DNA from 3 places in the Paenibacillus sp. SORGH_AS_0306 genome. Region 1 is predicted to be linked to each of the others. Evidence: riboswitches for the same ligand, from Rfam matches in the RefSeq annotation. Region 1 holds a riboswitch; each other region holds the start of a gene.
The links. A riboswitch is a leader RNA that binds a small molecule or an ion and turns the genes downstream of it on or off. The one in region 1 is predicted to bind thiamine pyrophosphate.
Positions count from the first base shown of each region.

Region 2: it holds a riboswitch for thiamine pyrophosphate, as region 1 does, so the genes downstream of both, thiM (hydroxyethylthiazole kinase) here and QE450_RS09870 (thiamine phosphate synthase) in region 1, are expected to answer to the same signal.
Region 3: it holds a riboswitch for thiamine pyrophosphate, as region 1 does, so the genes downstream of both, QE450_RS22255 (ABC transporter substrate-binding protein) here and QE450_RS09870 (thiamine phosphate synthase) in region 1, are expected to answer to the same signal.

Region 1 is NZ_JAUTBP010000001.1:2,293,815-2,303,920, forward strand. Features, by position in the region: gene QE450_RS09855 (thiazole synthase) at 1-285, opposite strand, end outside; gene thiS (sulfur carrier protein ThiS) at 287-490, opposite strand; gene QE450_RS09865 (NAD(P)/FAD-dependent oxidoreductase) at 481-1,800, opposite strand; gene QE450_RS09870 (thiamine phosphate synthase) at 1,815-2,426, opposite strand; TPP riboswitch at 2,673-2,782, opposite strand; gene QE450_RS23635 (ATP-binding cassette domain-containing protein) at 2,929-3,822, opposite strand; partial or broken gene QE450_RS23640 (ATP-binding cassette domain-containing protein) at 3,897-4,485, opposite strand; gene QE450_RS09880 (tetratricopeptide repeat protein) at 5,035-5,577, shown strand; gene QE450_RS09885 (hypothetical protein) at 5,720-6,712, opposite strand; gene QE450_RS09890 (hypothetical protein) at 6,699-7,250, opposite strand; gene QE450_RS09895 (hypothetical protein) at 7,307-7,687, opposite strand; gene QE450_RS09900 (ABC transporter permease) at 7,698-8,183, opposite strand; gene QE450_RS09905 (hypothetical protein) at 8,240-10,106, opposite strand, start outside.
Region 2 is NZ_JAUTBP010000001.1:93,005-103,110, reverse strand. Features, by position in the region: gene QE450_RS00460 (DoxX family protein) at 311-838, shown strand; gene thiE (thiamine phosphate synthase) at 1,078-1,749, opposite strand; gene thiD (bifunctional hydroxymethylpyrimidine kinase/phosphomethylpyrimidine kinase) at 1,733-2,554, opposite strand; gene thiM (hydroxyethylthiazole kinase) at 2,594-3,403, opposite strand; TPP riboswitch at 3,497-3,599, opposite strand; gene QE450_RS00440 (alpha/beta hydrolase) at 3,922-4,752, opposite strand; gene QE450_RS00435 (DUF1129 family protein) at 4,901-5,569, shown strand; gene QE450_RS00430 (TetR/AcrR family transcriptional regulator) at 5,741-6,319, shown strand; gene QE450_RS00425 (MBL fold metallo-hydrolase) at 6,539-7,273, shown strand; gene QE450_RS00420 (FecCD family ABC transporter permease) at 7,312-8,331, opposite strand; gene QE450_RS00415 (FecCD family ABC transporter permease) at 8,328-9,281, opposite strand; gene QE450_RS00410 (AraC family transcriptional regulator) at 9,320-10,106, opposite strand, start outside.
Region 3 is NZ_JAUTBP010000001.1:5,004,279-5,014,384, forward strand. Features, by position in the region: gene QE450_RS22225 (MDR family MFS transporter) at 1-1,195, opposite strand, end outside; gene QE450_RS22230 (response regulator) at 1,461-3,770, shown strand; gene QE450_RS22235 (TatD family hydrolase) at 3,821-4,639, opposite strand; gene QE450_RS22240 (ABC transporter ATP-binding protein) at 4,636-5,457, opposite strand; gene QE450_RS22245 (ABC transporter permease) at 5,444-6,241, opposite strand; gene QE450_RS22250 (MTH1187 family thiamine-binding protein) at 6,250-6,540, opposite strand; gene QE450_RS22255 (ABC transporter substrate-binding protein) at 6,565-7,602, opposite strand; TPP riboswitch at 7,720-7,831, opposite strand; gene QE450_RS23605 (pyridoxamine 5'-phosphate oxidase family protein) at 8,072-8,284, shown strand; gene QE450_RS23610 (pyridoxamine 5'-phosphate oxidase family protein) at 8,271-8,489, shown strand; gene QE450_RS22265 (aspartyl-phosphate phosphatase Spo0E family protein) at 8,784-8,960, shown strand; gene QE450_RS22270 (bifunctional 2',3'-cyclic-nucleotide 2'-phosphodiesterase/3'-nucleotidase) at 9,293-10,106, shown strand, end outside.

The DNA.
Region 1 (10,106 bases):
TATCATATCACATAATCCAGAAGCTTTTGCCAGACGTGCTATCCGAATAGCTTCTTCGGCTGTTTTGGCTCCTGCGGTATTAGGCAATAGTTTATATTTTTGGAGATCTAACATTTCTAGAAAATTCGGTTCATTCACTTGATCTAGATTCAATCGTCTTACTGCAAATGTTAGCACTTCTGTGCCCGATGCTTCTACCGCCTGATTCTGAATCTGCAAATCTGTAAACTTCCCTGTGCCTAGTAACAGTCTCGATGTAAATGTATGTGTACCTATCGTTAACAAATCAGCCACCTCCTACAAAATGTACAATCTCTAATATATCTTTGTCTGCTAGTGTAATATGCGGATGCTCTTCTTTTTGCAAAATTTGTTGATTATGCTCGACAATCACTGTTTTATGACCTAATGATAAAGATTCTAGCAATTTGGATACAGTATTCAATTCAGGCTCTATCCATTTGTGATGACCATTGATAATCAGTTCCATGTAGTCACTCCTTTCGCTATAACTTGATCGCTTGATTTTTGTAAAGCTCGCTTTGGAGCAAAACAATCTGGAATATGCGCTGTATCATTGGTTATCAAAGCTTGTGTCATCCATTTTGCTGTACCTGCCGCTAGTAAAATACCATTGCGATAATGACCTGAAGCTGTCCATAAGCCATGAATAGGCTCAATCCGACCTAAATAAGGCAATTCATCCGGTGTTCCAGGACGTATACCTGACCAGCAACGGACAAACGTAGCTGAGCCAATAGCAGGCAGATATTGTTCAGCCTGAGACAATAACTGTGCAATAGCAGAAATATCTACACTAGTATCGATTCGATCAGATTTACTGGTAGCACCGATCCAGAGTCGATGATCACTTTTGGGAATAATATAAATTCCTTCTCCATAGATCGTATGACCAAGCCACTTTGACGGAGTGTTGACTTCGATTAATTCGCCTTTGACAGGAATAAAAGGTAATTCATATTGCTCGGTTGCTAGCAATTGTTGTGTACTCAATCCTGTTGTTAAAACCACCTGTTCAGCATATAACTCACCTCTGTTACTCACTACACCTTTAATTTGAGAGTTATTTTGCTGATACAGTAAACGTAAAACTTCTGTTTCCGAATAAAAATCAACTCCATATTGAGTTGCCGCTTGTACAAGTGCTTGATTAAGTAGCGCTGGAATTAATTGCGGTTCGTCTGGATTATAGATCATCCCTGATGGAGCATGCAGTTGTGGTTCTACTTGTGCCAGATAAGAGGGGCTCCACCACTGTTTGCGATCTGTTTTTATATTGTTAGCGTTCGTGATAGCAGAAAGACTGTAGTTATCGTTAAAAGTATGTTGATTGTTATCCAGTTGATGTTGAGGATTTCGATTAGGATGATTTGAATTTGGATCAATAGCATTTGCCTGCCATTGAACTTTTGATTGTTCTGCATGTAATGAATTTAACTCTATTTCAGTGAGAGGAAGTAAAAATCCCTCTGTTCGCAATCCAATATCTATGCCTGTTTGTTCAAGTAAATCGATAGCAAGCTTGCTATACAAGGATTGACTATACAGCGCCAATTGATGCAGTTCTACATGTGTAAAATGCTCAGAATGAGCAGCTAACATTCCACCTGCCGCCCCTGATGCACCAGAAGCTGGTTTACTTTTCTCAATTAATGCTACTTTGACCCCTTGCTGTGCTAGTTCATATGCCAAAGCAGCACCAATCACTCCTGCGCCTACAACGATTACATCATAATGATTAGTATTGAGATTGGATAAATGACCCATGATCTCATTCACTTCTTTCCTCGTAGTTATAGATTGGCAAACGTACGATTTGAAATACTTGCCTTATATTGCTGACAGATATGTTGAGGATAATCTGCTTCGAAAATACCAGACATTACCGCAATTCCTTTCGCCCCAGCCTGATAAATATCCTGACAATGGGCTGGCTGGATACCACCGATCGCAATCACCGGTATAGACACTGCATGACATACTTGTTCCAGTTGAATCAATCCCCGCGGAGATCGATCAGGCTTGGAAGTAGTAGGATAGATATGCCCGTAAAAAATATAATCTACTCCTTCCTGCTCAGCTTGTAGTGCTTGTTCTATATGATGAACAGACCGTCCTACTTTCCATGTCAAAGGTCTATGATCAATCGAAGGATAAGCCATATTTTCGCTTAAATGTACCCCTCCTATATTCATATCAACCGCTAATTGCGGTCGACTATTGATCCTTAGTTGTGAGCGCGGAACACCTTTATCTACCATTTGCTGAATTGTATTGATGATCTGAAGATCAGACCAATTTTTTTCGCGAATATGAATAGCAGTAACCCAGGGGTATACTTGTGATGCGATCTCTATCAACTTAGTCATCGATTGCTGACCTGTACTAATCGCATGAATTTCCATACTTATAAGATGCCTCCTTTACGTTCATAGATATAATAAAACGCAAAAAAGCCACTTCTTTTTAATAAGAAGTGGCTAGTATAGATCTAGAAAATAATGATCGCTCTGTTCGATCAAACAAGATTATTTAGAAGGAACGGAAATTGTATAATCTTATTCATCTATAGTAATAAGACATTTAGTAGATTATCACTACTTCATATTCTCTATTACTGGATTATTCCGATTATTGTATCGAACATTTCCGAAACTCTGCTACCACTTCCCTACGCTGGTATGATCCAGATCAGGTACAAAGGGTCCGAAAGCAATATCTGCTTTCATCTCAGCCTCAAGCGGCCCCCCTAGTGCATTCAAGCTATTCAATTTGTTATTCATCTTAGCAAAGACTATTCAATAAAGCAAATGATTCTCAGACTCTTTATAAAGTCATCTTTTACAGTTCATTTTAAAAATAAATGAGTACAACTAGCTATGACATCTTAAAAAGATGGAAAATCTTTTATTTCGCTTTAGCTTCAGACCACTGCTCAACATCCCAAATTTTAGTAACCCAATCTTCATAAAATTCAGGTTCGTGAGACACGAGTAATACTGTACCTTTATATGCTTTTAAAGCGCGTTTTAATTCATTTTTAGCATGAACATCCAAGTGATTGGTCGGTTCATCGAATAATACCCAATTGCTTTCACGCAGTAATAGTTTGCACAAACGAACTTTCGCTTGCTCTCCACCACTTAACATACGCATTGGGCGCGTGATATGCTCATTTTTCAGACCACAACGTGCCAGATGACCACGCACTTCATTTTGACTTAAATGTGAAAATTCATTCCATACTTCATCTATCGGTGTCAATTGGTCTGGACGTACTTCCTGCTCAAAATAAGCAGAATGCAAATAATCGCCCAGATATGTTTTACCACTAACCGGTTGAAGTTTACCTAGAATAGTTTTGAGCAATGTTGATTTACCTACACCGTTACAACCAACAATCGCAATTTTTTCGCCACGTTCAATATTCATTGTCATTTTAGGCAATAAAGCATGTGTATATCCAATCTCAAAGTCTTTACCTTCAAAGACTGTTTTACTACTTGCACGAGCTTCTTTGAAATTAAATGTTGGCTTAGCAAATTCTTCTGGTTTGTCGATACGTTCGATACGATTTAATTGCTTTTCACGACTTTTTGCACGACCGGATGTAGATGCACGTGCTTTATTTTTTTGAATAAATTCTTCTTGTTTTTTGATAAAATCTTGCTGTTTTTCAAAGGCTTCGATATGTTGATGCTTTTGAATATCAGCCATTTCTAAAAACTTATTATAATCAGCTGTATAACGATTTAATTTGGCAAATTCCAAATGATAAATTACATTAACGACTTGATTCATAAAATCTGTATCATGTGAGATCAATACGAAAGCATGTGGATATTCTTGTAGATAACGAGTTAGCCATTGGATATGCTCTACATCCAGATAGTTGGTAGGCTCATCCAGCAACAAAACATTAGGCTTTTCGAGTAATAGCTTGGCAAGCAGTACTTTAGTACGCTGACCACCGCTCAAAGCTGTTACGTCTTTATCAAGTCCAATAACATTGAGTCCAAGACCGTAAGCCATATCTTCAACTTTGGTATCTAATAGATAAAAGTCTCCTATTTCCAGTTGCTCTTGAATATCACCCATTCGTTCTAACAATACTTCCAATTGTTCCGGGGATGCTTCAGCCATCTGGTTGGTGACTTCATTTAACTCCTGCTCTAATTCTAGCAACGGAAGAAAAGCATCTTTCAGTACATCACGTACTGTTTTTCCTTCTGTTAACTTAGTATGCTGATCTAAATAACCATAACGTACACGCGGAGCCCATTCGACTTTACCGCTATCTTTCAACAGTTTACCTGTCATAATATTCATCAATGTTGATTTGCCAGCACCATTTGCACCGACTAAGCCTACATGCTCTCCAGCAAGCAGACGAAAAGATACATCCCGAAATAATGTTCGGTCTCCAAAATTATGTGTTACATTTTCTACTGATAACAAACTCATACTAAATAATGCTCCTGTCTATGTTAAATATCTCTTTTTTAAATATACATCATCACAAAATTGCTACAGAGTGTATTGTAACATAAGCAGAAGCTGTCTAGAACTGAAAATTTTCATTTTTTTACATTCATTTTCTGATGTGTAGAATAAATGTATGCTTTTACGAACGGTTTGAAAGAATTGAAGTAATCTTATTATCGTTGAAGATTTTGCCATTTTATGAAAAGATCAAAGCTTTTTTACTTACTTCTAAAAATTAAATTTAACTGTCGGTTGTTACTTTAAGAAGTAGATTGTATTAGTTTTAAGACATAGCTTGTTAAGAATATTATAAACGACTGAATACTTTGAATTTGATTTTGACTTTAGTTAATAAAAAGCCTAGTATGAAAAAGAACCTTAGGGTTTATTCCTGATTTCTAAGGAGGAATTAAAAGCCATGAACATGTTTTTACAAAGTCACTTTCAAAATTAATTAACTCTCTCAAAGTATTGTTTTTATAATGTTACTTTACTATTTGCAATACTACATTTGAGGGAGTTTTAAAAATGAATGATCAAAGAATAAATACTACAGCTGAAACAACATTGAATTTGCTCTTAGAAAAAGCCCACAAATTGCGTGAAGAAGGGCGTGCTAAACAAGACCCAGAAATTCTGAAAGAAGCACGTTCTCTTCTTTTAGAAATGGTCGCTACCTATCCAGATCACGCTGAGGTAAATTACCAGACTGGAATGGTTCACGATAATTCCGGATATCCGAATGAAGCTATCCCTTATTATGTAAAGGCAATTGACCAAGGTCTTACAGGAGCAAATCTGCAAAGATGTTTGCTTGGTCTTGGCAGTACCTACCGTTCTTTAGGTTACTATCAAGAAGCGGTTGAAACTTTACATCGAGGTGTAACAGAGTTTCCTGAACACCGTGGCCTTCAAATCTTTTATTCAATGGCTCTGTATAATGCAAAAGATTACAAACAGGCTATGGAGATTGTTTTGGCTAATCTAATGGAAACGACTTCTGATGAACATCTTCAATACTTCAAAAGAGGAATTTCTTACTACGCTCAACACCTTGATGAAACTTGGTAAATTTTTATCGTTTTAAAATTAAGCTTGATGCACAACCTGCCAAACGATGATCGGTAGTTCAAAACCAAAAACCAGTAACCTTTTATAAGGTTATTGGTTTTTTTGTATGACTTTTGAGTTAAAAAAGCTATTTTATACAACATTAATGAATTAAAGGATTACGGCAATCACGTAGAAAGTATCCTGATTTCGCAGCTTCTTTGGCATCGGTGAATAAATCTTGAGCTGGTGCAGGTAACTTACAACCATTAGGATAAGCATACTTGATACCTGAATCAGGATCAGTCGTTCCTAACCATGAAGTCTTTTTCACTAATCGTCCTCCGCCAAGCGCATAATTATTATAATAACCGCTTCCTGTCGGAATCCCCTGCAAAAAAGAAATAATACCGATATCGTTAATACTGTTGTTCCATTCCTCTTGCGATATCGTTGGTAATGTAAATGTATAAGAAATCCCATAACGAGAAGCATATTCATTGTGTTTATTGATATAGTAAGCCAAATCTTTTTGAATTGAACTCACTATCGCTGTACGTCTCACTTGCTCAAATGTATTGATCTGATCTAAAAGCGCTATATTCGTCTGATCCGCTAACTGCTCTGCTTCTCCATCTAACACTTTTCCTGTACTGGCTTCGACAACATGCACATAATGATCTAGCGTAAATTGGATACTATTGCCTTGTGCATCAGAATACGCATATGGCTTTTTCGGATGCCAAATATGTCTAGCATTAGGCAATCCATCACTTCCTGCATAATCTTCAGTCGCATAGATGTAATAACCATCATAATCAATCACTACGATTGCAGGGATATAGTGCAGTAGATTTTGCTGTGCAGACTCATCTCCACGAATACCAAAATTCAAATACAATGTATTCAAAAATGTATGTAATGCTAACTCTTTATCTGCTCGAAAAAACTTTTCTGAAGAGTATCCTGCTTCGTATTGTTGCTGCTCATTCGTACTCATCACCTGACCTGCATCTTGAGCAGCTGTACGAAGTGCTGTAGTATACGAAATTTGTAGACTTGATGCTTGCGCCTGTTCGTCAGTATGTAAGCCACTCAGCCAAAATAGCGGAAAGAAAATAATAACAAACAAAATAGCAAAATCAGTAATCTTCATTCAGCACCATGCCTCCATAACGTGCAAGTACAGCAGAACGATTCTGATTTCCTTCGATCCCTAACATTCCGCGCAATATCGCTGCCATTGTTCGATTCGTACTTTCTACTTTCACTGTAAAATAATCTCCATTTTGTAAACGATATTGTCTGCTTTGATCATCTTTAGGTGTGCTATTATCTGGATACAATACAGGCATGATAGCATTCTCATAGTATCCCTCATACACAGTTGTAAATTTATTTTGAAAAGTATTTACGTTCGCTGGATCTGTATATTCAGGATGATATGTTTTGTGTAAATGTTCGATTTGAATAGTATACTCATTGCCTGTTGTATTAATTTCACGCGTGAAATCATTATACATAGTAGGTGTTACGTATCCTTTGGTGCGTACAGCATCTGTAAATTGAACAACTGCATTATAAACTATCATCTGAGAAAGATCGTCTTGTCGCTCTGCCGCTTGCATCGTAGGAAATACATATAATAAAGCTACCGCAAGAAAAGCGGCAAATACTTTGGACATCGAATTCATAGCGTTCTCCTTGATCGTTCTGTGGTATAGCACTATGGGCTACTACATCATATTGATTAGCTAAATAGAATAGTAACCACTTCACCTTGTGGATTCGTCTGGTAAGTCACTTGATACGTACGATTGACTTCTATTCTCAGTAATGCAGATGGTTCAGGTTTTACAGCATGAGGATAAAGCACATGATCGATTTGCATATCTACACCGATCTCTTGAATCTGAGCAATCGATTGTCTGACCTGTGCACCTGTATACGTCAACTGTTCTGAAATGCCTATATACTGCTGAACGCTTTGCTTTTGTCCTTGCATCACAGGTTCTGATAATTGATTTACTTTCTGAATACCACCACTTAGATAAAGTGCCGCAAGGCAAGCTGTTCCGAACAAAAATAATTGAACAGCGAGCCACAGCATACTTTTTGTACTATTATCCATCGATTAGTCCTTACTGCTGAGTGAAGACAAGACCACGTACAACGTTAGAACGATCTTTAATAATCGCAGCTTTGAATTTACCGCTCGGATTAACATACTCTGGGCTTGATTCTGTCATCGTATTATTCATATCACCATTGGCTTTAGCTGTTACGGATCCATAAGAATCTGAAGTTAATTCTCCACTTGTGTTTAAAGTATTACCGTACCATTGACCATTTGAACCTTTGTTTTTACCCGTTGTTACCTGAACGCCAAATTGTTCTTTACCGCTAAATTTACGTAAAGCATTGGTTACTTGAGAACCACTGATAGTTGTACCATCATAGACTGTATAAGACGCTTGAGATAATTCAGTTTGGATATCAGCAAAGTTATTTTGTGCCGTTTTGGTAGCTTCTTGAGCAGAAATAAATAAGATTACTACAATCGTTATCAAAGCGATCGTTAAAAATATTCCTGCGGCTACTTTTAAAGCGGTTGAAGCATTATTCATTGTAAAATCCCCCGTTATTTGTTTTGTAGTTTATCAGTTTTAACGTGTATCAATAGCTATATTCTTTGAATCTGATCGTAATAGACTTCCATCTGACTAAAGCTCATACCTATCAGTGGTAAGACTAGATAAAGGAATATCAGAGCATACATCGGAGTAAAACCGATCATTTTGCCCCATGTTGCTTTTGTTTCGATCATTTTTTCGTATTCTTGACGACGTTGTTCAAAGTAATAGGACATATCACTTTCAAGATCATCAAATGCTTGCGGAATCGGAATTTTGTCTACTGCCAGATGTAGTTTGTCTACTAGCTTGCCGAATTCAGGGAAAGATACTTCGTCTTTCAACTGTTCTAGTGCGTCTTCAGGCCCATGCTCATAATGCAGTAAACATTTCTGTAGTGGCAATTTAAAGATCACAGCAAATCGATTCATCCATTCTAAAATCACTTCCACAGACATACGATCCATTCCACTTAGCATAGAGATCACTGTATGGAATTGGTACACTTCATGCTTCATATCCATACTGCGTGCTTTTTTCTGGAAATAAAGCATCCATACAGGCACTTGATAAGCAATAAAAGCAGTGAGTAAAGCAATCAGTAATTCCCACCAGCGAAAATACTCGGTATCATACGCTTTGAGCTTGAGCAAAATTCGATCAGTTGTCGTATTGATCTGCTCCTGATCTCGAAATTTTCCCGAGTTGTTCACTTGTGTAGCAATCTGTTCATATGTCGCTTTACTGGACAATCCAACAGACATCATAATTTGACGATCCAAAGTTGCTAAATCTTCTGCATTTTTTTGCTCATCTATAGACATAGAGCCAAATAACATATCGTTTTTGACAGGTGCATACAGAATCATTTCTTTAGCTTGTTGATGCAGAATAATTCCTGCTGATAATGTAATGCCAAAACATAAAATGCAAAGTACTAATCTGCGTACTTGCAACCATTCCACCGTGATACGAGCATTGACATCATTCAGTAATTTGTCTAAACGATACTTATGAAGTGGATTTTCTCCGGCTGAGGCTAGAAATACGATTTTGCTAAACCATTTCCATTTCAACAATACTTGCTCCCAGGAGCGATAATCTTTGCCTGCTCGATAAGTGGTTTCATCGTAAGTCTGTAATTTTTGCAGTAACAGATAACTGATCAGAATAAGGATAAAAATAAAAATTCGTGCGATAAATCCTAATTTACTGGTATAAAAATCATCCATTGCTGGAAAGTTACTACGTGCCCATTGTTCAATCGGATTGGTAAAAAAGATCGGTACAAGCACGATAATATTTAGACTTTTGAGTAGATAATCGAGCTTATCGCGTCGTAAAATTTCTAAATGGATCTCTTTGATCAGATTACTGAGTCCTCTAAGATACATCGATCCGTCTTGCCTTACTTTATCTCCGTATTCCATTACCATACCGGATATACCCGCAAAAGCTTTGAGAAAGCGATTAGGCGCTGTCTCGTAATATTGCTCTAATCGTTCTTCGGGATGTTGGTCGGTTAATGCTTCTACAATCAAATTAGCATGTAGAGCAATTTCAGGAGCAGCATATTCCGCTGCTTCGTATAACGATTCATCAACCATGCCATGACGATGATAATGATGTCTAACATCAGCTAACAGATCAACCATTTGACGCAACAATCTTCGTTCTAATCGACCTGCATAAGCTTCGATAAACATGCTATTTAGTACGACCGCTGCAATACAAAGCATAATAAAGAATAACGGATCAGGATTGCGGATAATTAGGATGACTATTGATCCACCTAATATGCCTATAATCATCCATGTTACTGCCATTGTACGGCGACGTAATTCCCATTCTTCATAAGCATGAATACTGGTTAGTCGTTTGCGAATACGTAGAACATAATTGCCTAGAAGCGGGATT
Region 2 (10,106 bases), 2.2 Mb from region 1:
TTCTTAACGTATGTATGATTCAGAAGATGTTAAACACAGCTTACTATGTATTAAAACATAAGCTTCTTCTATATAGAATACATATAGCGTAATTCACACATTCAAAAGCTCAAAAGTGTTCTCCTAACTATATATACCATATTTTAACAGTACAATAATAAAATATTAAAAATTTATATAAGATTGTGATTTTTATCACATTTAAAAATTTAGTTGTGATTTAAAATAAAGACATGGAAGAGATGATCATCACCAACTCAACAAGTTAACACAGACTTAAAAAAATAATACATTATTCAGGGGAGTGGCAATCATGAACAGATGGCTAAGAGAAAATAGTGTGGCAATGTGGTTATTAACTATCTTACGGGTATACATCGGATTCAAATGGATCACAGGTGGATGGGAAAAATTAAGCAGTGGTGGATTTGATGCTAGTGGATTTTTGACAGGTGCTATCGCTAATACAGGCGGAGAACATCCAAGTGTACAAGCAGGCTGGGGAGCATTCTTACAACACTTTGCTTTACCAAATGTCGGATTATTCAATGTTCTTGTTCCAATCGGTGAATTCCTTGTCGGACTTGGATTGATCTTAGGAGCTTGTACTACACTAGCAGCATTAATGGGAATGGTAATGAACTTTGCCTTCTTATTCTCGGGTACTGTAAGCACTAACCCTTACTTGTTACTTGCTGAAATCTTTATCGTAGTTGCTGGCGCAAACGCTGGTAAAATTGGTCTGGATCGCTGGATTGTTCCTTACCTACGTACTCGCTTTTTCAACCGTCGTAACAAACAACAAGATACCTTGCCTAATCAGCATAAAATAGCTTAACGATACAAATAAACGCATTACTTGGCTTCTACAGAATGATCGATGTTATTCGCAGTAACATACAGATCATCATAAGGATAGCGGAAAGAACCTACTGTTACGTTACACTATACAAACAGAAAATAGTGTTTACCATTCAAAGTCATTCGACACACCGTACTGTAAGCTACGGTATACCGAATGACTTTTTTTGATGGGATTAACAAACATGTATTCAGCATTACATCATATGGTGGTGATTAGTTCGCAATCAATCGACGGGTAAGCGTATTTAACTGCTGCGTCGCTTGCTCTATATCCGTCTGTCCTGCGATCGCAGAGATCACTGCTATTCCGTCTGCTCCCGCGGTAAAGATCGGCTCGGCATTACCTGCATGAATTCCTCCAATACCGACTAATGGAATCTCAATATGATGGTTCTTAAGTGCTGTAATAGTGCTTGTTCCTTGTACGGCTTGCGCATCAGCTTTAGAGATTGTAGGATAGATCGGTCCTATGCCTAAATAATCAGCGCCATCTTCAATAGCTTGTCTGGATTCAGCTACGCTATGAGCAGATACACCAATAATTTTATCATCCCCTAGACGTGCCCGAATCTGATCCGCAGGTGCATCTTCTTGTCCTACATGAATTCCATCCGCATTCAGAGCGATGGCTAACTCTACATCATCATTCACAATAAACGGAATCTGATGAGTGTGGCATATCTGTTGCAGACGTTCTGCAAGCTTATAATACGCTTGCCCTGTTAAAGCGCCAACCCCTTTTTCCCGAAATTGAAAAAGAGTGATCCCTCCTGCAATAGCAGACCTTAATACTTCTTCTGGTGGTTGATTACAATTGACGCTTCCCATCACTAGATAAAGGCGTAAATACTGGCGTATATGCTGAGTATCAGGCTTGGTGATCATAGACTCGGCTCCTTTGCTGATAAGCAAAATGATTGGTAGGCCCATGACCGGAACCGATACCCAATCCATCTTCAATCGCTGCTTGAATAAATTGCTTCGCGGTATGTACAGCTTCATAAATAGTTTTGCCTTTAGCAAGTTCTGCTGTTAATGCCGCTGAAAAAGTACATCCTGTGCCATGAGTATGAGGCGTATCAATCCGCTGACTTTCCAAATAATCAAATTGCTTTCCATCGTATAACAGATCAATTACAGTAGACGTCGATGTATCATGTCCACCTTTGATCACTACATATGTTGCTCCCATTTCTACAAACTGCTTGGCGGCTTGTTCGCGCTGCTGTAGATTGGTAATCGATAGACCTGTTAATAACTCGGCTTCTGGCAAATTAGGCGTGATAATCTCTGCCAGCGGAATCAGATCAGAGATCAGCGCCTGCAACGCTTCTTGTTGTAACAGCACAGAACCTCCTTTAGCGACCATCACCGGATCAATCACTAGATGTTGCCATTGATACTGTTTTACTTTTGCTGCGACATAACGAATAATCTCTGCACTAAATAACATCCCTGTTTTGACAGCGTGGGGTTGTAGATCCGTTCCGATCGAATCCAATTGCTGTACAACACCTTCAATCTGAACCGGATAGACACCTTGTACCCCTGTCGTATTCTGCGCTGTGATAGCAGTAATAACAGACATGCCATAGACACCGAGTTCTTGAAATGTTTTGAGATCGGCCTGAATGCCTGCGCCTCCTCCACTATCTGAACCTGCAATCGTCAATGCTTGATACACGTTCATCTTGTCTCGCTCCTTTATCATATGAATGTATGTTCAATATTAAGCTTTGGATGAAGTGATCTGGGCTCGTGCAATTACGATCTCCGGGGTAACTAGAGACAATTGATTGATAAATTGCATCTGAAAACTGCCTGTGCCTTGCCCTGCTGTCTGTTCATAGGCAATCTCTGCGGCTATACCGTAAAATGCTAAAGCTTCTGTTACGGCTTCCAGACGTTCTTGAGCTTGTGTAGGATCAGCGACTGCGATAAATGCACCGACTACGGCACTTAGTAGACAACCACCGCCTGTCACTTGCGTTAATATCTGATGACTGTTAGCAATGGTATAGGTGTTCTGTCCATCGGTTACGACGTCTTTTTCACCGGTGATCGCTACAATGCACTTTAATTTTTGAGCGGCCTGCTCTGCGATCTGGATCATATTGCCTTCGCCTGCTCCTGCATCGACACCTTTGATCTGCCATGATTCGCCGATCACATTAGCCACTTCAGCTACATTGCCACGTAACACATCTACTTGAACGTGTTCGATAATTTGCAAAGCCGATTGTGTACGATACGGGGTAGCTCCTGCTCCGACCGGATCAAATACAACAGGCACACCTGATTCATTCGCTGCACGTCCTGCACGTTGAATCGATTCGACGGTGTATGGATCAAGCGTACCGATATTAAGTACAACTGCATTTACTATAGCTGCCACATCGGCTACTTCTTCATGCGCATATGCCATAAAAGGAGAAGCTCCCAGCGCCAGCAATCCGTTCGCTGTAAAATTAGTCACGACCATATTGGTAATATTGTGAATCAGTGGATGTTGCGCCCGTACTTTGGCTAGAAAAGTCATTGATATTGCCTCCTATAACGTAATAAAGACCCATCCATCTCCAGAAGAGACAAATGGGTCAAACATTCATTCAGGTATATCACAACATGAGTGAAAATTCAGCCTCCACTTCCCTCCGCTAGTATAATCCAGATCAGGTTCCAAGGGTCCGAAATTGAATTTTCGTCTCAGCCAACAGGCTCCCCTAGTGAAATCAGTAACTATTCGATTGTTCTTTCTTACCATACCACTGGTGAATGATCTGGTAAAGGATTACACTAGAAGAAATCGCGTTTGTAACTGCCAAGCGCTTGATGTAAGATATTTTGCTATGCAAAAATCATGTTGGATTATACTAGAAGAAGTCGCGCTTATATTGCCAGGCGCTTAGCGAAAGATATTTTGCTATGCAAAAATCATGGTTGATTACACTAGAAGAAGTCGCGCTTATACTGCCAAGCGCTTAGCGAAAGATATTTTGCTATGCAAAAATCATGGTTGATTACACTAGAAGAAGTCGCGCTTATATTGCCAAGCGCTTAAATCATCCAGTGTTGCCAATCGGTCTGAGCGACTTTGCGTTCGGTGAGCCATTGGCGGGTTTTATCTAGCAATTCCCGGCGGTGGGTTCCATTGGAATACGTGTGATCTGCTTGGAAAATAATTTCTTTATCACAGCGTCCTTCTGAACGTGTCCAGAATACTTTTTGATACAAAAAGGCATAATCTACTGGAATCACATCATCCCCTGTACCATGAATCACCAGCACATCGCCACCAAATTGCTTGGCTTCTTGAAACGGTTGGAAATTGCCTAGCGAATCAAAGTATACAGGTGTAAACGAGTAACCTAAATGATCCGCTTGTCCTTCGATCACAGCTTGATCGTATTTGTCCCGACCGGTTAATTTGATAATATCGTTAAATGGATGTCCTACTGCTGACCAGAGGACTAGACTTTTGACACGATGATCGCGTACAGAAGTAAGAATAGCTACAGCACCACCCAGACTATGACCGATCAATGTGACGCGGGTGGGATCAATGTCACTGCAATTCATTGCATAATCCAGTACAGTACGAGTCTGAGCGACCATTGATTCAAGTCCTTCTTTGCCATAGTCGCCGCCACTTTCACCGCAACCTGCATAATCAAAGCGAACCACCATATAACCGTCAGCCGCCAATTCACGGGCTGTACTAACAAATAGGCGATCCACTCCAATACGGCTGCCAACAAAACCATGGCAGATCACAATTAGCGGTGTACGGCTTTTGCCTCGTCCTGCTGATTGTGGTTCCTGTTCAGGATAATGAATACTAGCTGTCAGATCCAAGTCGTGATGTCGAATGACGATATTGCGTTCCATGATGATTCCTCCTCTTAAATAAACAATTCCGATCAGTTTAATATGCTTTAATCTTGAAACCATATTATCATTAACGCTAGATCATTGTCAACGCAAGGAAAGTATGGCAAAATAGTAGCTTCGAACAACGAGAATGGAGGAATGAATAATGAGCTCAATACGCCAAATGGTTAAAAATATTAACGTCGTACGGGATCAATTAAAACCAGAAAATTTGGATTATTATGATGATGTTATTGTACATGTACGGGATGCACGAATTGATCGTGAAGCAGGCGAAGAATTGCTTTTAGAAATGGGTCATCATTTGCTAGAAGCGCAGAAAAAAGGTAAAACTGCCAAACAGTTATTCGGTAAAGAATCGATAGAGTACGGCAATATATTAATTCGTAATTTACCGGAAAAGAAACAATTGAGCAAGCCGATGTATTACTTGATGATTCCGTGGGTAGCGTTAACATGGGTATTTCTTATTCAAGCATTAATGGGATTGTTCAAAATCAGTATTAGCGATTCAGGCATTGTCGGGCAGATCAATGTAGCGACTCTTATTATTGTAGCTGTAGGTTCGATTGCTCTGGTCGAAATGCTTACAAGATTTACCGATCAGCCTGTTGAACAAAGTGATGCGACAAAGCCAGGCATGCAAATCAATGCACGCGCTATCTTAACGTATCTGGTGATTTTGGTACTGATTTTTGGTGTGGGAATCTTTTTACGTGAAGTGATGCCTGTGATTACGATTGCTCCATGGGTAAGTTTGTTGTTATTTGTGATCGGTGTAGTCGGACAGAAATTTATTTTTATGCGTAAATAAAAGATCAGCAAGCCTATGTATTATTGAATAAATCAAAATAGATAGATTGCATTTTATTTTGCCAAAGGTATACCTATCGCTTACAATAAATAAGATTGATGAATATCGTTAGCTTATACACAAATCTTATTCATATTCTACGAACAGGTATAGTTAAAGGAGGGTTATGCTTTGCCACCTCGCACCGGGCTTAGTCTTCATTCTATTTTGCAAGCAGCTACAGAAATAGCAGATGAACGTGGATGGAATGAAGTGACACTTACGATATTAGCTCAGAAGCTAGGGGTTCGTTCGCCTTCTTTGTATAATCATGTGAACGGATTACCGGGATTACGTCGTGAAATGGCATTAACAGGATTGGATCAACTCAAAGACGCATTGATGCGGGCTGCGGTAGGACGATCTGAAGATAAAGCGATACGTGAAATGTCGCGGGCTTATCTGGAATTTGCTCGGGCTCATCCAGGATTATATGAAGCTACGTTCTATACATCAGATATAGATGATGCAGAGATCAATGATAGCAAACATCAAATGTTGGAATTATTCATGCAAGTATTAACCGGATTTGATTTGAATGAAGAAGCCTTGATTCATGCGATACGTGGACTACGCAGTGTTTTGCATGGCTTTAGCTCACTAGAACGTATCGGTGGATTTGGCTTGAATGTCGATATAAATCAAAGTTTTGAATTGATTATTAATACTTTTCTGCAAGGTCTGCATACGGTAGAGTCCAATCATAAATAAGCAAATACACCACTTGTATAGAGATCGTAACGTTTAAATATGTTACTTCTGGCTGTAGAGTGGTGTATTTTTTGTGCTTTTTAGTAACAGAATCATCGTTAGATTAGTAAAGAAAACCTCTTTCTTTTACAAAATACTTATAATTTTTTAGAAATAATGAATATAGTTATTGATTTAACTAATACTATTAGTTTATAGTGTAATCAAGAGGTGATTGATATGAAAATAATTAGCAAGAACAACTTACATCAACTTATTTTTTTACCACGCATATTTCCCGTAAATTGTTATATCGTTGAAGAAGAGTCCAGTGTGACTTTAATTGATGCAGGATTGCCAAATAGTTATAAAGGTATTCAGCACGCGATTTCTCAGATCGGCAAACCGTTAGGCGCTATCGTTCTAACTCATATCCATGATGACCATGTCGGTTCATTAGATACATTACATCAGCTTTATCCTGATGTACCTGTCTATGTATCACAGCGAGATGCACGCTTAATGAGCGGTGATATGAGCTTGGATGCAGATGAACCTCAGACTAAGATCAAAGGCAGTGTTCCCAAGCGTCTACAAACTCGCCCTTCTGTTTTGCTCCATGAAGGTGATCGAATAGGTTCTCTTCAAGTCATCGCCACACCGGGTCATACGCCAGGCTCTATTTCGCTGTGGGATACTAGAGATCAATCACTTATAGCTGGTGATGCTTTGCAGACTAGAGGTGGGATTGCTGTAGCAGGTTCAGTACGTCTGACATTCCCTTTCCCTGCTCTGGCAACATGGAGCAAAGAACGATCTCTACAAAGTGCTCGCAAATTAGTAGCATTACAGCCAAGTCTACTTGCTGTAGGTCATGGTGCGATGATCACCGATCCGTATCAAGCTATGCAAGATGCTATTCAGCACGCAGAACAACGTTTGCCCTCTTCCTTATCAATCAAACAATCGCTGTAATCGTAAAAGAAACGCCAAAAAACCGCACAGATCTAACTTCATCCTGTACGGTTTTTGCTTTTGTACTCACGCCATAATAAAAATAGAAAATACGGTGCTCCAATGACCGAAGTAACCAAGCCTACAGGAAACTCCAGAGGTGGCGCCAGAACACGTCCAATCACATCTGCTAGTAACATCATGATCGCCCCTACCAGTGCTGCTACTGGCACAAAATAACGATGACCACCAGATACCAAGCGCCTTGCAATATGAGGGCTCACCAGACCTACAAAGCCTACCATACCTACAACTGCTACCGAACCGCTGGCTAATATCACTGTCAGTAGCAACAACATAGCACGCATCCACTCTATGCGTAATCCTAGCCCTTTGGAAGATTCTTCGCTTAATCCGAAAATATCAATAGATTTTGCTAATATCCAGACGATAGGTACAATAATTAAGATAATAGGTGCTAATTGTATCACCTGCTCCCAATTACGTCCCCATAACGAACCATTTAACCATAAAAGAACGGTATTCGTATTCGCAGACGATTGTGTAATCAGTAATTGTACCAGTGTGCTTCCACAAGCACTGACCGCAATTCCGACCAATGCCAGCCGAACAGGATCGACTCCATTTCGATAAGATAATAGATATACACAAAAAGCACCGAGAGCTCCACCGACAAAAGCTGTTAGCGATGTCAGCCATGTACTCTGTATATCTACAGGCAAAAGAAGTACATTACAGACTGCTCCTAAAGCAGCTCCTGCGGAAATCCCTAGTGTATCAGGAGCGGCTAAAGGATTGCGCAAAATGCTTTGTGCCACCAGACCAGACACTGCAAGCCCGCTACCTACTAAGATCGCCAATATAATGCGAGGCAATCGATAATGAAAAATAATATAGGCTAGATCAGCATCTCCATACTGTGTAAATGCTCTGCCGATATCTTGCCAGCTTATATCGACAGCACCTACTTGAATACTTATCATGATCAAAACAAAAGTAATCACAATAAGCCCGATCATGATCATAACATTCCGCTTTTTCCCGATAGAATGACTCATAATGAACTCCTGCTCTGCCGTCTAGCTAAATACACAAAATAAGGCGCACCAATTAGAGCTGTTATGATCCCTACAGGCGTCTCTGCTGGAAAATGTACAAACCGAGAACCGATATCTGCAAGCGTTAATAAAATAGCTCCAAATACTCCAGCAAAAGGAATCAACAAACGATAATCTGTTCCGATAAGATAACGTGTAATATGCGGTACGATTAATCCGACAAACCCAATCGGCCCAACAATAGAAACCGATATGCCTGCTAACAAAATAACGATCACACTACCAACCACACGTACTGTCCATATTTTCTGACCGAGTCCGCGTGCGATATCTTCACCTAGACTTATCAGAGATAACGAACGGCTAAGACCTATAGCCATGATCAAGCCAATAATGCTTACGATCGTTAATAATCTGAGTTCGTCCCATTTGACTCCTGCTGCTGATCCGGCAAGCCAGAACAATATTTTGCTAGCCGATTCTTCATTAAAGATCAATAATCCCTGTGTAAACGAAGATAATAATGCTTGAATAACCACACCGATTAATGCCATACGAACTTCAACTTTGCCTCCGCGAATCGCAACACTCATTATCAATACAATCATTACTGTTAGCAGTCCACCTGCAAAACCTGCTCCTGCTAGAATCCATCCATTGACAGCAGGTAAAACAATCGTACACAAGACGATCATAAAAGAAGCGCCTGCATTAATTCCAAATATACTAGGAGAAGCTAATGGATTACGGGTCAAAGCTTGCATAATACAGCCAGCAATACTGAGATTAGCACCAATTAGCATTACCGCTATTGCGCGCGGCATTCTTAGAATATGCAAAATAATATGTTCTTTGATTGTCGTAGAATAATGAAATACATAATCGATCACTGTCGGTAAAGAAATCCAGGACGAACCTATCATTAGCGAGAGCATCAATAGTATGATCAAGATTGCTAGACTCCCTACTGCTAAGATCAGCTTGTTGATCATTTAAAATAAGTAGTCGCTTCACTCATAATATGGTTCAATGCCGGAATACTGCGTTGTCTAGACCATTTGGCTAATTCAACTTCATGCGCTTTGCCTGTTTGCACAGCTTTTAATTGATTCCAGAGTAGATTGTCTTTTTGACCTGCTAATACAGATGGATCATCTTCGTTAATCAAAATGAGTAGTTGATCAGGATCGATCGCTAATAATTGTTCTGTAGTCATTAGTTGACTTACTTCTTCTGCATCGGTCAAAGCATAATTCAGACCTAACGCTTGAAGAAATGAAGCATGAAACGCTTGATCTGTCCGTACTTGGAACGAATTGCTTGCTTCTTCATCAGCCGCAATAATAAGCACAGACTGATTGCTGTTAATCGATTGCTTTACATTGTCCAATTGTTGTTGATGTTCTGCTAGCATTGCTGTTGTCTCATCTACTTTGCCCAAAGCTTCACCGATCGCCTGAGTAGAGTTCATAATATCAGAGTAATTTGCTGTATCATTTTTGAAAACAATTGTAGGTGCAATCGCTGATAATTCTTCATATACATTGCTATGACGACTTGTATCTGCAATAATCAGATCCGGCTCAAGGGTACGTATCACTTCCAAATTCGGCTCCGAGCGTGTACCTACAGATGTATATCCTTCAATATAAGCTAGCGTGTCTTGTGGGAACCGTTCAGGTTTATTATCATCTGCTACACCAACAGGTTTGACTTGTAGTTCTGCCACAGTCTGGGTAAATCCTTGCTCTAGTACAACGATACGCTTCGGTTGA
Region 3 (10,106 bases), 2.7 Mb from region 1:
AGTTCATTAACGTATTGGTCGATGTAGCTACACTACGCATCTGGAAGCCAACAGCACCTTGGATTACAACAAGTGAAGGAGTCACGATAAAGCCCATACCGAGTCCGATCAGAATCAATGAACCTACAATCACTCCATAAGAAGACTGAGCATGCATTAGAGCAAGCCATAGACTACCGCCTACTACAAATGCAGATCCAAGCACAATCAGTAGCTTGGCACCTACTTTGTACATCCAGCGTCCGGCTAAAGTAGAAGCCACAGGCCAAGCAATAGACATCGGCATAAGAGCCAGTCCAGCACTGGTAGCACTATAGCCGAATACATCTTGAATCCAGAGCGCACAGTAAACTGTTACACCCATCACCATCCAACGGGTAGAGAATCCAAGCACATAGGGAATCGATAAAATGCGGGATTGAAATAACGATAAAGGTAACATCGGTTCAGCCGCACGTTTTTCTATTTGTAAAAATAAAACCATAAAAATAATTGTAACAACAAATAAACCGATAATCATAGGTGAACCCCAGGCGTATTCTTCTCCACCTGTCAAAAGAGCTAACAACAAAGCAGTCATTCCGATCGTAAACGTAATTGCACCTGCATAATCGATCGATTTTTGCTTTTTCTCAAACGATTCATGAAAGTAAATAAAGATAAACAAAATCGCTATAATCCCTACAGGCAGATTAATAAAGAAAATCCAACGCCATGAGATATAATCGACAAAGTAACCGCCTACCAGTGGTCCAAACAGTCCGGCTACTGACCATACAGATGAGAAGAGTCCTTGTACTTTAGCACGTTCTTTGCCAGGATACAGATCGCCTACAATTGTAAATGTGACCGGTGTGAGCGCACCTGCTCCAATTCCTTGAATAGCCCGATACCAGATCAATTCGGTCATCGAGTTAGCAAATCCACACATAATAGAACCGAGCACAAATACACCCAGTCCAATAGCGAAAATCGATTTACGACCGAACAAATCGCCTAGCTTACCAAAGATTGGTGTAGCGATACAAGTCGTTAATGTATAGATAGAGAAGATCCAACTAATCAGGCTTAATCCTCCAAGTGAAGAGATAATACGTGGTGATGCTGTACTGACTACAGTTGAATCGAGGGCACCGATAAATAAGGCTGCAAGCAAACCTATAGTGACCATAGAACGATTGGTTGCTTTGGACATATATACTGTTCCTTCTTCCTGAGTAATAATGGTTATTATTAACGAAAATAACGCTGTTTGAAGCACTGCACATCGTATATCAGAATAAAATGAACGTCAAGGTTATTCACACAAAATACGAACACTTTCATAAACAAACAAAATTTAGCAAAAACTTCAATGTAATCAAGACAAGAAAGCAAATATAGCGTATTCTTGATATATGAATATTATCTTTCTATTTTCCCACTAAGCGCGTACAACAGAGAGGAAGATTATCGAACGAATGAACTACAAAAATCAGCAAATTTTTGGTTTTGTTAGTGTGTTAATAGTGGCTATTCTTTTTATGGCTATCGAATTTATGATATCTCAAAATGGATCTTTTGCAGGCAGGGGCGTAGTTGTTGTAGTCTTATCTGCGATTCTTATTATTCTTGGGATTACAATTGCGGTATGGACGATAAAGAAAACCACCCGTCAACTAAAGCAAGTCACAACGGTAATGGAAGAAATGGATTTTAATACAGCGGAACATTTGCCACGTCTACAAGTTGTCACTGGTGATGAAATCGGCAATATTGCAGTCGCATTTAATAAAATGTCTGGTGCTTTAGAAGATCATAATCGAAAAGCTCGTGAATTTAACGAACAGATCGAAGAAAGCAATTGGATTCAGACGCAATTAGCCAAAATGGGAACAGTATATCAGAACATTAATGAAATCGATGATCTGGCAAATCGTTTTATTCGTGAACTTACTCCTATTGTAGATTCAGCGTATGGCATTTTCTATTTTTGCGAAGAAAAGAATGGGATTCCTATGCTGATGCACAAAGCCTCTTATTCTACTTATCATGCGATGCCAGATGCCATGCGCCAATTTCAATTCGGTGAAGGGGTCGTTGGACAGGCAGCCGTAGAACAAACGATTATGTTGATGGAATCTCCATCAGATCATCCTATTCGTATTCAGACAGGAGCTACCTCTATTCCACTGAAGCAGATTATGCTATTGCCGATTTTATTTGAAAATCGAACAGTGGTTGTGATTGAATTAGGTTCTATTTATGGATTTTCAGACAAACAGCAAAAGTTAATTGAGCGTGTAGTATCTACATTTGGAGTGGTTGTGAATAATGTAGATAATCGGATGCAGGTAGATCGGTTACTGCGTGAAGCACAGACATTAACAGAAGAATTACAGTCTCAACAAGAAGAACTACAAGCACAACAAGAAGAACTTCAGGCAACGAACGAGCAACTTCGTGAACGCAATCACTATTCAGAGATCAAAACAGAAGAATTACAAATTGCGCAAAAAGAACTTCAATTGTATTCAGAAGAATTGAGCCGTAGCTCGCAGTACAAGTCGGAGTTTTTAGCCAATATGTCTCATGAATTACGTACACCGCTCAATAGTATTTTAATTCTGTCTCAATTGATTAGTGAAAAAGACAAAACTCATGAAGAAGATGATACGCCTCATTTTGGTGAAGTGATTCATCATTCCGGTCAAGATTTGCTTAATTTAATAGATGATATTTTGGATTTGTCTAAAGTTGAAGCAGGTATGGTTGAAGTACAACGTGATTCTGTATCCGTCTATGATCTACCTGAAGTGATGGGCTATAGTTTTGCAAAAATTGCCGAGCAAAAAGGGATCGAATTTCAATCTTATATTGCTGAGAATGTTCCTAATGTATTTTATACCGATGAGAAACGATTACAGCAGATTCTTAAAAATCTGTTATCCAATGCTTTTAAATTCACTAGTAAAGGTTCAGTGGCGATCAATATTGGTCTAGCAGACGATTCGATGGTTGCTAAAGGCTATACGGTTCCAGAACAAATGGATTATATGCTAGCGATCTCAGTTACAGATACAGGAATAGGAATCAAAGAAGATAAGCAAAATCTGATCTTTGAAGCTTTTCAACAAGAAGATGGCACAACCGAACGTCAATATGGTGGAACAGGTCTAGGATTATCGATCTGTCGTGAATTCTCCAAATTACTAGGAGGATATGTTACTGTTCAAAGTGAATTAGGTAAAGGTAGTACATTTACGTTGTATCTACCTTCACTTGCTATCAATGAAGAAGGACAGCCTGTTACCAAGCCATTACCTTTAACATGGATGGATCAAGAAGAACAACAAGATTCATTAGCACGACTGCAAGGTAAGTCTGTGCTTGTTGTTGATGATGATTTACGTAATATTTTTGCGTTAGAAGGTGTGCTCAAAGGTAAAGGTATGCATGTACGTAGTGCACAGAATGGGGAAGAAGCGATTGCTTTATTAAATGCTGAATCCGCAGATATTGTATTAATGGATATGATGATGCCGATTATGGATGGGTATGAAGCGATGCGCTGGATTCGGATGGAAGAAAAGTGGAAAAACCTACCGATTATTGCACTCACCGCTAAAGCAATGAAAGATGATCGTGAATTATGTATAGAAGCAGGAGCATCTGATTATATCAGTAAACCGATGAATGTGGAGCAGTTGTTATCTGTTATTCTGGTATGGCTTTCCGATTGGGAACATCCCCAAACGCTATACAATCAAAATCAAAAGCAACAACAATAAAGGTCTATCATCATAAAATAGCACAACATAAATCAGGCACAGCGTTCGTATTAGAGACGCTGTGCCTGATTTGGTGTGTAAAATGATAATGTATTTTGATAAATTAAGTGGCGAGCTTCTTGCTCTGATATCTGCTGAATCTTAGCCCATTCAGAACAGACAGTAGCAGTCATAGACGGATGAGTCATTTGTCCGGCAAAAGAACCTTCAAATGGCCACGGGCCGTCCGTTTCAGCCATCACCAGATGAGCAGGATATAGTGTAGCCAATTGCTGAATTTCCGTTTCATACTGAATATCTGGCGTAAACGAAATATAATAACCTTTGGCTATCATACGATCAATCGTAGCAGGATATCCTTTGAACCAGTGAAAATGAGCTTGAGTGATACCATAATGTTCTAAAAGATCACAGGCGATCTCTGCATCTTCATAGACAGCATGTAAAATAACAGGCTTGTCATAAGCAGCAGCAAGTTGTAGGAAAGCAGACAATACATCGATATATCTTTGTTCATCTAATTGGTCGCCACGTTCTACTGCTTCTTGTCGCAAGTAATACGGCAATCCAATCTCACCAATCGCTACTATATTATCAATACGTTGCTTTATCCATACCAATAACGTCTCAAGCTCCTGCGAGCCGGGTAAAGGCTGTTCTGGATGATATCCATAAGCAGGGCGAACGATAGACGGATATTGTTGAGCCAGCTTCTCATTACGCTGACAGGAAGGTAGATTCATCGAAACTGTAATCAGCGACTGGATATAATGTTCTGGAAGCGATTTAATGATTCGCTTAATCTGTTGATCTTGATATTGATCCAGATGGATATGGCTATCGATAAGTGGAGCATAGACAGGCTTCATGATTGATCACCTTCATGGGTATCACGCATCGCATTCATCAATTGTCTGCGTAGAGCAATAAATTGCGGATCATCGGTAATCTCTTCTCGCCTTGGACGAGGAAAAGGAACTACAATATTATGCAGTACAGTAGCAGGACGACGAGATAGCACATAGATTCGATCTGAAAGTAGTAATGCTTCTTCAATATGATGAGTGACAAAAATAACCGAGCGTCTATTTTCTTCCCAAATGTTCAACAACCATGATTGCATCTCACTGCGTGTAAAAGCATCTAACGCACTAAAAGGCTCATCCAGACATAGAAGATCACGAGGTCCTAGCAAAGCTCTTAAAAACGCAACCCGCTGTTGCATCCCGCCAGATAATGTATGAGGATAAGATGATGCAAAACCACCCAGTCCAACTTTATCCAGCCATTGTCTGGCTAATTCTAATGATTCTTTGCGCGGTAATCCTGCTACTTCGCGCGCCAAAATAACATTATCTTCAATCGTACGCCAGGGCATCAAAGCAGGTTGTTGTGGCATATAACCGCTCAATCCTTTACGACCGGTTATATTTTGTCCGTCCAAAAGGACTTGTCCTTGATCGGGAAGCACCACGCCACCAATCATTTGCAAAAGCGTACTTTTACCGGAACCAGAAGGGCCGATAATGGATACAAATTCACCTTGCTCTACATGCAGCGAAATGTCTTGCAGCACATGTAACGATTGCTTGCCCTGTGTAAAAGATTTGCTGATTCCTTGTAATGCTAAAAGTGGAGTAGAGTTGTTCACCGATAAAGTCGGATCTTGAGGTTTATTTAGCGACATCTTTAGAACCTCCTTTGACAGCACGATGTTGTGCAGGATGATGCCAGCGAACACACCATTTTTCGATCATATTGATTAGCATAAATAACATAAGACTGATCACTACAACTACCAGTATCGCTAAAAACATATGGTCGGTGCGAAAAGCTGATTTTTGCAACATCATATAATAGCCAATTCCTTCACTACTGCTAATCCATTCAGCGATAATAGCACCCATTACACTATACGTTGCAGCAATTTTAACTCCAGAAAAGATCGAAGGTAAGCTAAAAGGTAATTCTAATTTCCAAAAGATTTGATTTTTAGAAGCGCCGATCATTTGCATATAATTAAGCATTGTACGATCGGTAGTAGCCAGTCCGCTCAGCGCCGCAATGGTCACCGGGAAAAAGCATACCAGAATAATCACAATTAATTTGGACAATATCCCAAATCCGAACCAGATAACGAGTAGCGGTCCCAGAGCAATCGTAGGGATATTTTGACTCAAGATCAATAATGGATATAATGCTGAACGTAGAAAAGGAATATAATGAAGCACGCCTGCGACCAGTAATCCAAAAGCAACACCTATACTAAAGCCGGATAGTGTCAATTTTAACGTCGCCCATGTGTGCAAGCCCAGTCGGTCTTTCTCACTCCATGCTTCATGTCCAATCAATGCAGGGCTAGGAAGAATCCATGTCTCAATATGGAATAGACTGGTTGCCAGTTGCCAGATAATCAGTAATAAAACAACCGCCCCGAGGGGCGGCCATAGCCTGTTCCACCATGTATTCATCGTAGACATTAGCGGTACTTCTCAGTTAATCCATCCATACTGATTCCGGTTGGACTATGAGCAATTTTGATCTGAGAAATAATACTCGGGCTTCCTTTTTCCACTAACGCTTCGTGCATTTGCCGAACCACTTCTAACAATTCGCTAAGTTCGCCTTCCATCGTGGTCTCAAGTGGATGCACTTCATATTTCACACCGGAGGCTTGAATCACTTCTATTGCCCGGTCGACATAATCGTAAGAGTTCTCACCAGCTTGAGTTTTGGGAATAACCTGAATACTTAAAAGGGTGTGTGCCATAGTAGTCATCTCCTTATGTTCTATTTATGATTTGGTGGTTTCAGGTAAATAATCGTTTGTATATGCTTTGGTTGCATCTAACGGTTTGTCTAACAATTTCTGCTTGAACATCCAATCGGCATAACCTTCCCAGACTGATTGTTTTTGCTCGCCCCAGCGTTTGGCATCATCTTGATAACGTGGAGATAACCATTTTTGGCTAGCTTTGACCAGTGCAGGATCAAGATCAGGTACTGCTTTGAGCAATATATCTGCTGATTCATCAGGATGAGCGATTGCATATTCATATCCTTTACTGGTTGCCGCCATAAATGATTTCACCAGTGCAGGATCGGTAGCGATCTGCTTCTCATTGGTTACGATAACAGGTGTATAATAATCTAATTTATCTGAATAATCTTTTACATATAACATATCTAATGGTTGTCCGCGAAGTTCTGCTTCAATTCCTGTCCATCCATAGAATATCCATGCAAAGTCGATTCCTTTTTGTACAGCTGTAAAATAATCCGCATTACCGATATTAACACTTTTGACTTTGCTAACATCGCCACCGTCGGTATCCATAATGGATTTCATAACTGCTTCTTCAACAGGCGATCCCCATGCACCGTAGGATTTGCCTTCCATATCTTTAGGGCTTTTGATTCCGCGATCTGTAGGAGCGGCAAAGCCAGATGTATTATGCTGGATAACTGCCGCGAGTGACACTAAAGGCACTCCTTGTACACGCGCTTGAGTCACACTTTCCTGATAACTGATTCCAAAAGGCACTTCACCAGAAGCGACCATGGTATCTGCTCCACCTTGACCGGGAGTAATAATTTCGACGTTTAATCCTGCTTTTTTATAATAGCCCTGTGCTTGGGCAACATATAAGCCAGTATGATTCGTATTTGGTGTCCAGTCGAGCACGACTTTTACATCTTTAAGGGCAGATGTTGATCCTGCCTGATTGGCTGTATTGCTTGTACTTGTTGCTGAACCACATGCAGTGGTGATCCACAATAAACCTACCATTAACCACGGTAAGCTTTGACGCCACCTTTTTTGAGTTCTCATTACCGTCATCCTTCTTTCTTCTAGCTCAAATAGTCAATCCTGTAATACTGGGTAAAAGGCATAAAAAAAACGCCCCCATCGGGACGACATAGGTGCAATTATAAGCTAGAGTACAGCATATAACGACTTGTTACTTTCCTACGCTGGCATTATCCAGATCAGGTATAAGGGTCTGTATTTATCACAATACACTCTCAGCCAGTTGCAACTAGCTCCCCTGTACATATGCGGTTTTTTTACATTGTAATTATAGACCAGAGGGTATCAACTGTCCAGTAAAGAGAATGCGGTGTCATCAGCAAAAGACAGTGTATTTCGGTTCAGTCTCGCTGTCTAAGGGTATTTACATATACGGAAGTTTGTAACTAACAAAAGTTCCATTCAATATTCTTCTATACGTATCGCATAGATATACATAGACATAGATATTGAATACACCCATACGTTTATATACAGGAGGAGATTGATCATGAGTAAAACAGCTGAAGAACAAGCGATATTAACTGCATTAGAAGGTAATCCATTTTGTGCACTAGGTACAGTAGAAAATGACAAACCTAAAGTACGCTACATGGCGCTATATAACGAAGGCTTGAATATTCATCTCGCGACAAACCGCAAAACACATAAAGTCGAAGAGTTAGAAAAAAAATCCGAACTGTTATGTATTGTTGGGTTATGAAAAAGGCGGCACTAATCAAGTCGTTGAAATCGAAGGTGTAAGTGCTGTATCTACAGACGACGAATTGAAAAAACGTGTTTGGAAAGAAGAATTTAAAGAATGGTTTTCCGGTCCAGAAGATCCTGATTATGTGATCCTAGATATCAAACCACAAACGATTGAATATACAGATCAAGATGGTAACAAAAAAACGTGGACTGCGTAATCTGATACAACTTTAATGGTTTAAGATAGCAGTTATCACATAAATGACTCGGAATTTGAAATTTGCGAAACAAGAGAAATGAATGCAAAATTCAAATTCCGAGTTTTTTCGTCTTTATTTTTCCATAAAAAGGATAAAATAGGTACTTGAGGAACTTGATAAGGTATACTCAAATAAGGTATAAAAAGGTATATAGAAATATTTTATAGACTAACCTGTAAAATGACGATGATGGAATAAAATGAAAGTCTCATTGATAGCAAGATATAAGGAAATATACTGGAGGTGGTTTCCTTGAACTTAAAACAAATAGAACAACAGATTGAGCAGGAACGCCGCATATTGAACCAGATGGCAGAAGAACATGGGATGCGCGATTATCGTGTGTTAGACCAATCAGAACAATTAGATCGAATTTTAGATATGTATTTTCAATATAAAGATCGAAATACTAATTTTTTAACTCCTTAATCTCAAAGAGTTATTATTTATGAAAAGAAACATGACACAATCATGTAAATTATAGAATTTTTCGCAAAATAAATCTTATTTTCATAAAAAATAGAACTAATAACCCTTCAAATATATCAGCTGATAGTATACAATTCTATCATGCGTTTCTTTTGGTAGCCTTTTTACTATTTATCTGCCTACTCTAAATCATAATTTCTAATATGATTTTTTTAAAATCAGCATGTTAAGTACATTGTCACTGCTTGTTCATGCTGTTATACATATAGGGCATAGAGATAAATAGGAAAAGGTCAAGCAAATGCGAATATATTTGGGAGGGGTTTTTTATTTTGAATTTGGGAAACAAAACATTTAAAAAAGCAATTACTGTCATCGCAGCTCTGCAATTGTTTGCAGTGTCGGCAGTTCCTGCTTTTGCAGCCGAAGCCACTTCTTCTGAATCTACCGTAAAATTACGTTTGTTGGAGACAACAGATATTCATGTGAACGTAATGAACTATGATTATTATTCAGATGCAGCGACAGATCAATATGGATATGCCAAAACAGCGACATTGATCAAAAATGCGCGTGCAGAAGCCAAAAACAGTGTATTGATCGATAATGGTGATCTATTACAAGGTAATCCGTTAGGTGACTATGTAGCCAAAGTTGATCCTTTAAAAGCAGGCGAAGTTCACCCTGTCTACAAAGCGATGAACCAATTGGGTTATGATGCAGGAAATATCGGTAACCATGAATTTAACTATGGTCTGGATTTCTTGGGTAACGCTCTCAAAGGCGCTAACTTCCCTTATGTGAATGCTAATATTTATACAGATGATGGCACAGGTTCAGGTGAGAAAAACTATTTTACTCCTTATTTGATTTTGGATAAAGAAGTCACTGATGAAAGTGGAGCTAAACATACGATTAAAGTAGGTGTTATCGGCTTCGTACCACCACAAGTAATGCAATGGGATAGCGCAAACTTGTCGGGGAAAGTGGTTGCTAAAGATATCGTTGAAACAGCGAACAAATTTATTCCACAAATGAAAGCAGAAGGCGCAGATATTATTATTGCAGTGCCACATTCTGGCTTTGAAGATATTCCTCAGACTGAATTGATGGAAAATTCCGTATTGTACTTGAGCAAAGTGCCAG